4 regions of the Pseudoalteromonas sp. B62 genome follow, and region 2 is predicted to be linked to each of the others. Evidence: predicted binding sites of a transcription regulator. Region 2 holds the regulator's gene; each other region holds the start of a gene.

Region 1 (2,209 bases), 910 kb from region 2:
CAGGCAACTGGTGATTGTGGAAATATAGACTGGCAATTTTTGGGTTTGAGTATGCCCGCTTGGATGGAAATCATATTTGGACTATTTGCTAGTGTATTTTTTATAGTGATTAGTAGTCGTTTACTTTTTAAAAGATCGGTTTAATTAGTATGTTTACTTTTTTTCGAGTCAAATTATAGAATTAAAACATTTAAAAGTACGCGAAAGGCAAGCCGTTATAGCCCTATCGCTAGGTCTGATTTCACCTACTGAACGCGTGTTATTACGTATAATAAAGCTTATATTGTTAAGCCCACTGTTTTTAATATTTACCCTATTTGAAGGCTGGGTAGTTATACCATTTTTAATGCTTGGTGTACTTTGTTATCCATTATTAACTACGCCTATCGAAATTAATTTTGCCAAAAAAATCTTAATAAAGCATTAAAAGAATATGATCAGGGCGCTTAGAAGCGCCCTAACCCACTTATAATGTTATTTTATCTTTTAGCTTAGTTATTAACTTTTTTCCTACACCTTTCACTTTCGCTAAATCGTTTACTTCAGTGAACTCTCCATTTGCTTCCCTATAATCAACTATTGCTTGTGCTTTTTTCTTCCCTATTCCTGGTAGCTTAGCGAGCATACTCGCATCAGCATCATTAATACTTACAACATCATATTTAGGCATTTCTTTGACCACATCAACTACCTGTGAAAACGCTGCAGTAGTCGGGAGCAAACATAATATACTTATGAATAAGAGTTTTTGTAAAAGACGCATTTATTTTCCTTATTGTACTTTCGAATTATTAAATTTTGCTCAGGAAATAGTAAAATAAAAATAGCTCATTATATAAAATCACCTAAACACATGATCACTATTATCCGAAATCCTAAAATGCAGCTGGTACAACAAGTGATTTATTAAATAAAGTAAAGTTACAGTTTTTTGTCAAATCTTAAATAAACTAAAAATTAATATCAGATACTTGCAAATTACACCACAAACCATTACTGTACATAAAAACAGTAATCTAATGGTTTTCATAAACCACATTGCCACGCAAGCTTGCAGGAGAAATCATGGCTGTTGTTGTTAAATATGTTGTAGAACGAAACGGAGTCGAGCGCATGACGTTTACTACTAAAAAAGAAGCTGATGCTTATGACAAAATGCTCGATATTGCTGAGTCGCTTGAGCTAATGTTAGAAAAGGTAGATGTGCCATTGAGCGAGCAACAAATAGAGTCGCTTGCTTTAGAAATAGCCAAGAGTAAAGAAGACTTTATGACTATATTAAAAGGTGGCAAAGACCCAGTTGTCACCAAAGTCCCAACAAAAACTAAAAAGTCAGATAACGTTGCATCAACTGAAGACAACAACGATAAAAAAGCAAGTTAACTAGCCGTTTGCTCCCTATTGGACAGGGCAAGATCATACTTAACTTGATTATTACTTCGAATCTGTGATCAAATCGCCTTTTTCTCAAAGGCGATTAACATGTCATTCATCAACCATTTCAACGACATTCAAGATACTCGTTCACACATCAACAAAAAACATGAATTGCTGGATGTTATATTCCTTACAGTCACTGCGATTATTTCAGGTGCTGAAGGGTGGAAGGATATTAAGCAATTCGGTGACAGTAAACTGACTTGGTTACGTAAGTTTCGTTCATTTGAAAATGGTATTCCTGTCGATGATACGATTGCTCGTATCATTAGCTCACTGGCCCCTGAAGCTTTATTAGCTTGTTTTGTTTCTTGGGTTAATGAGCTTAGAGATGCGAATAATCAAAGCGTCATTACCTTTGACGGTAAAACACTTCGCCATTCTTATGATGGTGATAAAAAAACAGCTATTCACAGTGTTTCAGCTTATGCAGTTGAACAGGGCCTAGTACTAGCACAATGCAAATCAAAAAGTAAGAAGAATGAAGTATCAACAGTGATGGCACTTATTGAATTACTTGAGCTTAAAGGCAATATCATCACAGCAGACGCGATGCATTGTTTAAAGAAAGTGACGAAAGCCGTCAGCAAGAAAGACGGAGACTATTTGCTGCAAGTGAAGAATAACCAAGGAAAATTGAACAAAGAAATTCAAGCCTACTATCACAAAGTCAGACGAGAGCAGCCATCACTCATCCAGCAAAATAGCCATGAAACAGTAAATGATGGGCATGGTCGAATAGAGCAGCGCACTTACACTCAACTGTTGGTGA
Region 2 (2,209 bases):
TACTGCCATAGCAATTAAAATAACAAACGGAATTGCAGTCCAAAGTATTTCTACTTTAGTGCTTTCGTGAAATTGGGCAGGTACAGCCCCTTTAGATTTACGGTGATGAATAAGTGCCCAAAACATAATTGCGAACACTATCACCCCAATCACACAACATATTATAAATATGGTCATGTGCAGCTGATATACATTATTGCTTATATCGGTTACGCCTTTGCGCATATTGTATTGGCTGTTCGCCAAAACTGAGTGCGAAAAAACACATAATATAAGCCACAAGGTAGAGGTCAGTTTACCCATGTGACGGCTCCTTTGATGCTATTGCGAATGCAAAGCGAAGAGGCATACGGCTTAAACGCCAATTCGTTATTTTTATTTTTTTAGCCAATCTTATTTAATATTGATTGGTTTTGCTGCGCCAACAACGAGTTTGTGTATATTGTGTGTTCTCAAAACTAAAAAGCTGTGAGTTATTATTAGCTCAGCACATTAATAATTAGCTAAAAAACGAACAACAAGCAAGTTTTAGTATAAAAAACAATCAGGTGATATTGAGTAATTAATAAAAAGTCAGTAATCAACTAGTCAACAGGAAGTTCAAAATATGAGCAAAACAAAGGGGTTTAACGTATTCGGAGGGGGAAATATAAGTGCAAAAAAATTTACAGCTAAAATAATTAGTTGGCTGTTTACGTCATATTTTTAGTGCTAATGTTAAAACAAAAATGCGTGCTAAAAAGCACGCATTTATAAAAATAAATTAAAAACTACATCCAATCAGCGTTTCTTATAACTCCAACGGCTAAACCTTCTATATTAAAAGATTCATTTTCTAGATCAACTTCAATTGGCGAAAAGTCGTCATTCTCAGCATGCAATAATACTTTTCGGCCTGCTTTTTCAAACCGCTTTACGGTAACATCATCATCAACACGAGCAACTACAACTTGTCCATTTTCTGCAACTTGAGTTTTATGCACAGCTAACAAATCACCATCCATAATACCTATATCTTTCATGCTCATACCGTTAACGCGCAATAAAAAATCAGCAGCTGGTTTAAACATTAATGGATCAATTTTACAATGACTCTCAACGTGCTCTTGCGCCAAAATAGGCTCTCCCGCTGCGACTCGCCCGATAAGAGGTAAACCTAACTGTTCAGGCTCTTCTTCCTCAACAAGTTGAATACCTCGGCTTGCACCTGGTTTCATCTTAATAGCACCTTTTTTAGCAAGCGCTTTTAAATGCTCTTCAGCAGCATTGGCACTTTTAAAGCCTAATGTTTGTGCAATTTCAGCACGTGTAGGAGGCATACCAGTGTCTTTAATAAAAACTTTAACTAATTCGAGAATTTGAGCTTGGCGCTTCGTTAATGGTCGCATACAACTGGTTTTCCATACAGTACATTTAACTGTGAGTATATACAGTTAAATAAAAATCGCAAATTTAAATTACATTGATTGCTTGCTGTTAATAAATCACTTTTACACTTATGTAGAAACAACGACTGCTTACATAAAATAAACATTTGTATCTTTATATTTACGATTAAGGGCTAATTTGATGACAGCCACATGTTAATAAATTGAAAACAACTTATTAACATGTACACTTTATGTGTACAAACACTTAAAAGGATTATCAAATGAAAAAATATTCACCATTGTTTATTGGCTTATTGTTTAGCGGCTATGCGTATGCCCAAGTCCCACTTTTCGAAGTGCAGCACTCTAACTTTACGCAAAACATTAATAAAGAAGGTAATGCTCAATCTCAATTTGGACAACCGCTTTTCGAACTAAGCGCAAAAACCAATGCATTCTTTTTACCTGTTCAGGGAAGTGACATTGAATTTATCAAAAGTACAGCAAGTACATCAGCAACTGGTAACTTAATTTGGGTAGGTAAAAGCTTAGATGGTGACGAAGTAACACTGATAAAATCTACAAAGGGATTTCTGGTACGATAAAGGTAAATGAACATGTTTATAAATTGCAACCGAATAAACATTCTGGTCATAATTTTATTGAATTAGATCCTGCCAAGCAACCTGCTGAGCATGCACCCGATTATCAGCAATCTAGCAACACTATTTCAATCAGTGAACAAATTTTAACAGAACAAAGCTTCCAAACAGCTATGGCAACTAACGCGCAAAGCAATATTAGCTTACTCGTTTTATACACCCCAGCCGCAGAACAAA
Region 3 (2,209 bases), 1.1 Mb from region 2:
GTCCTGTTAAAAAACATAAGCCCCTATTATCGTCGATTTGAATATTGAAGACCAGCAAGCTGCGATAAGTGTTTAGTTTAATCCACTTTTTAGTGGCAACTTGCAATTACAGGCTTTACAGCTTAATCGAGAATACTAAGTTGGAAGTTTTGATCTGGTTGATTTTTAATACCCACCCCAATACCTAAAAGCCTGACCGGTTGCTGCACACCTCGCTGGAAAGCTTTAGTAAGTAGTTGTGTAAAAACCTCAGTATTTAATTGGTGATAAGCCTGATCCGCAGAGGTTACTATAAAATTCGCAAATTTAACCTTAACGCTCAGTTTATTAATCCGATTTTGTAATTGTTGTTTTTCCAAGCGCACCTTTAACTCATCTAACAACGTAGGCAACTGTTCTAGGCATTCTTGTAAGCTGGTTTTGTTATACTCATAGGTATGCTCAACACTTAGCGACTTTCTAATACGATTAGTAGATACCTTACCGACATACTCACCTGCACATTTTTGGTAAAGCGATACGCCAAAATTACCTACATGCTGTTGCATCCAATTTACGCCTTTTTCGCGTACATCTTTACCTGTATATAATCCTTTTAAATTGAGTTTTTCGAGCGTTACTTTACCGACACCCGGAATTTTACCCAGAGGTAACTGTGCTAAAAAATCATCCACCTCATCAGGTAATACAACAAACTGACCGTTAGGCTTGTTTTCATCACTCGCTATTTTGGCAATAAATTTAATAGGAGCAATACCAGCGGATGCAGTAAGCCCTGTAGCATTATAAATATCAGCTCTTATTTGCTGCGCAATAAGCGTAGCACTGCCTTTACAAACGCTACTATCAGTTACATCAAGGTATGCTTCGTCAAGAGAGAGTGGTTCAATTAAGTTGGTGTAACGATTAAATACTTCACGTATTTGATTTGAAGCTTCTTTATAAACAGCCATGCGCCCAGGTACAATAACTAAATCAGGGCATAATTGTTTTGCATGATAATTAGACATAGCTGAGCGCACGCCATACTCTCTGGCAATGTAGTTGGCTGTAGAAAGTACACCTCTACGACTATTGCCACCAATAGCAAGCGGCACATTGGCCAGCTTAGGATTATCGCGCATCTCAACTGCCGCATAAAAGCAGTCCATATCTATATGAATAAACTTTTTCATCACCATTACAACACTGTTTATTTATACAGCCATTATTGTTTAATCATTATTAATAAGCAAGCTCCTAAACTCTTATTAATCGATTTATTATGGTGGGTTCAAGTTTAGTAAACTCGTCATACATAAAAACAGCGCACTAATTACCTTGAGGTCATATCGTCATATTGATAATCTAGTGCTTTAAAATAAAGAGTTAAAGTGCATGCAAACGTTTAAAGATCAGCACCCTATTCATACTGACATTACTGTAGCGTGGGCCGATATGGATGCCCTTCAACACGTAAACAATGTGGTTTACCTGCGTTACTTTGAAATAGCCAGAATCGACTTTTTAAATAAAATAAACTTATTTGATACAATTAGCCCAAGCGGCATTGGCCCTGTTATAAGCGAAAATAATATTCGTTATAAGCGCCCTGTTACTTTTCCAGATACCCTTACTGTAGGCGTCACTATTTCTGACATTAAAACAGACCGATTTATGATGAATTATACAGTATTTAGTCACGCACAAAATGCCATAACCACAACCGGTAATTCGAAAGTGGTTATGTTTGATTTTGAAACAGGTCAAAAAGCCCCTATTTCAGAGCCTCTTTTATCGGCTTTAATTAGCTACGCTCAAGACGAGCAATAAGGAAATTTTATGCAATACAGTCCACTAGGAAGCAGTGGTGTTAATGTTTCAAGAGTATGTTTAGGTAGCATGACCTGGGGAATGCAAAACACCCAAAGTGATGCAGATGAACAAATAGCCTACGCACTTGCTCAAGGCGTAAACTTTATTGATACAGCCGAAATGTACGCAGTTCCTCCATCACCCGATACCTATGGTAAAACTGAGCAAATTATTGGTAACTGGCTCTCTCGTAACCAACAAAAGCGCGATAAAATTGTACTTGCAACCAAAATTGCTGGTAACGGCTTAGCATGGGTTCGCGATGGCGGTAATATTACTCGCCAAACTGTTATAGAGGCGGTTGATGAATCACTAAAACGCTTGCAAACTGACTACATAGATTTATACCAATTAC
Region 4 (2,209 bases), 400 kb from region 2:
GCTTATGACCTAAACCTGAGCGAGGTAAAATAGTAGCAGCCATTCCTGTATCCTGCATGTTTAAAGCAATACCAGTAGGTATTAATTTTGTCTCACCCGGTAAAACTTGTAAAATATCATCAATACAAGCTCTAAGATCTATAGCAGCAGAGCCATCTGTAGCATACTCTGGCATAGGGATTTCAGTACCGACTTTAGGATTTACAATTTTTAATTCAACTTTTTTCATTTTAAATTTTCTACTCTAAATAAATTTATAAAAATAATATAGATAATATAACTTAACGACCAGTCGTAAACTCATGCCATGAATCAATTAAATCAATGAAATCTTCAAAGCCACAACCACTACTTAAACCATTTTCTTCAAGCGCTAAATCGTCATCTTGATACGCTATTAGGTCTTCACTGTCTTGATGAAGCGCATGGGCTTCAAACAGTGCTTCGTCTTTGGTTAATATTAAATCTATTTCTTGGCCTTTTAGCGTTAGCGGCTCATAGCTTGAACTCACCGATGCAATAAGCGCTTGCACCATAGCTACTTTGTCTTTGCCTATTTCTTCGTTTAGCCAGCGACCAATAATAGCGTGTTCACTGCTTATTTTAATACGTAGCCCACTAATAGGGTCACGAATAAATTGATATTCCATAGGGTTTGCCTGTAAATCTTTAATTGCGTAATTATATACGTAAACGCCCGTAAACCACAGGACATATAAAGTAAAATAGCGCCACATGGGCGCTATTTTACTCAACTTTAAAACCGTTAACTTCGCGATCTATAACGCGCTGCGTCAATGATCGACCATAAGTAAATAATAGGCACAAGTACAAAGCCTACAAGCACATAAATTAGTGCGTAACTTATTATAATAGCGAGTGCAAAAAATATAGCCGCTAAAATACGCCCTTGCACTAACTGCCCTAAGCCAGGAAAAAATATATTACATAATGCTGCGATTACGTTACCGCCAGAACCTTGATCTGCCATACTAACCTCTGTATTTATTTGATTTTATAATTATTTACTTACACACTCTATGCCAATTTATTAAAGCTTACAAATCAAATAGTTAAATTAGCCTAGATTTAGAGAGTTAGTAAATTTTGCTAACTTTAGGTCAAATTAGCAATTTTTATTGTGCGTTTACGCTTTTTTTTGTTCAAAAAATTAGCAAGTTACTCGTTTTTAAGGCTATTTTATAAATAGCTGTTTATAAAAACAGTATTTTATTTAGCCTAACAAAAACACCTGTTATACTGCCCACAATATTGATTAAAAAGGCGTAACGATGGACGTTTCACAATTACTCGATGGCTTAAATGACAAACAACGCGATGCCGTTGCAGCCCCACTACAAAACATGCTGGTGTTAGCAGGTGCTGGGTCTGGTAAAACACGAGTGTTAGTTCATCGTATTGCGTGGCTTATGCAAGTTGAGCAAGCATCTGCTTACAGTATTTTTGCCGTAACCTTTACTAATAAAGCGGCTAAAGAAATGCGCAGCCGCGTTGAAGAAACACTAAAAGCCCCTGTAGGTGGTATGTGGATTGGTACGTTCCATGGTTTGTCGCATCGTATTTTACGTGCTCATCACCGTGAAGCTAACTTACCTGAAGCCTTTCAAATTTTAGACTCTGACGATCAACTTCGGATGATCAAGCGCTTATTAAAATCGATGAATATCGATGATAAAAAATGGCCTGCTAAACAATTTGGCTGGTACATTAGCGCCAAAAAAGATGAAGCACTTCGCCCTAAAGATATTCAAGCATACGATATTAACGAGCAAATGATGCTGCGTGTTTACGCCGCCTATCAAGAAGCCTGTGACAGAGCTGGCTTAGTTGATTTTGCCGAAATATTACTACGCAGCTACGAAGTGTTAAAAAATAACCCTACGTTACTACGTCATTACCAGCAACGCTTTGCACATATGCTCGTAGACGAGTTCCAAGATACAAATACCATTCAATATGCCTGGTTAAAGTTACTTGCAGGCGATACAAGCAGTATCATGATTGTAGGCGACGATGACCAAAGTATTTACGGTTGGCGCGGTGCTAAAATCGAAAATATTAAACGATTTTTAACTGACTTTAGCGCAGAAACCATTCGTCTTGAACAAAACTACCGTTCAACAGCAACTATTTTGAAAGCGTCTAATGCATTAATTCAAAATAACTCAGAGCGTATGGGTAAAAGCTT

What was found. The regulator LexA, encoded in region 2, represses DNA repair genes until DNA is damaged. The targets are predictions, from matches to a motif close to TACTGTATNNNNATACAGTA.
Region 1: a site for LexA is predicted at 995-1,014, ahead of P4S71_RS13880 (YebG family protein). Genes of this name have one in related genera too.
Region 3: a site for LexA is predicted at 1,187-1,206, ahead of dinB (DNA polymerase IV). Genes of this name have one in related genera too.
Region 4: a site for LexA is predicted at 1,209-1,228, ahead of uvrD (DNA helicase II). Genes of this name have one in related genera too.

Annotation. Positions count from the first base shown of each region.
Region 1 covers NZ_JARLVB010000002.1:2,077,787-2,079,995, reverse strand. Annotated here, with positions in the region: gene dsbB (disulfide bond formation protein DsbB) at 1-144, shown strand, start outside; partial or broken gene P4S71_RS13890 (DUF6170 family protein) at 173-450, shown strand; gene P4S71_RS13885 (ComEA family DNA-binding protein) at 467-763, opposite strand; gene P4S71_RS13880 (YebG family protein) at 1,066-1,383, shown strand; gene P4S71_RS13875 (ISAs1 family transposase) at 1,483-2,209, shown strand, end outside.
Region 2 covers NZ_JARLVB010000002.1:1,166,453-1,168,661, reverse strand. Annotated here, with positions in the region: gene coxB (cytochrome c oxidase subunit II) at 1-303, opposite strand, end outside; gene lexA (transcriptional repressor LexA) at 771-1,388, opposite strand; gene P4S71_RS09880 (hypothetical protein) at 1,652-1,975, shown strand; gene P4S71_RS09875 (M12 family metallo-peptidase) at 1,999-2,209, shown strand, end outside.
Region 3 covers NZ_JARLVB010000002.1:45,940-48,148, forward strand. Annotated here, with positions in the region: gene dinB (DNA polymerase IV) at 123-1,175, opposite strand; gene P4S71_RS04500 (acyl-CoA thioesterase) at 1,378-1,812, shown strand; gene P4S71_RS04505 (aldo/keto reductase) at 1,822-2,209, shown strand, end outside.
Region 4 covers NZ_JARLVB010000002.1:763,842-766,050, forward strand. Annotated here, with positions in the region: gene dut (dUTP diphosphatase) at 1-229, opposite strand, end outside; gene P4S71_RS07955 (YacL family protein) at 282-650, opposite strand; gene P4S71_RS07960 (hypothetical protein) at 767-991, opposite strand; gene uvrD (DNA helicase II) at 1,293-2,209, shown strand, end outside.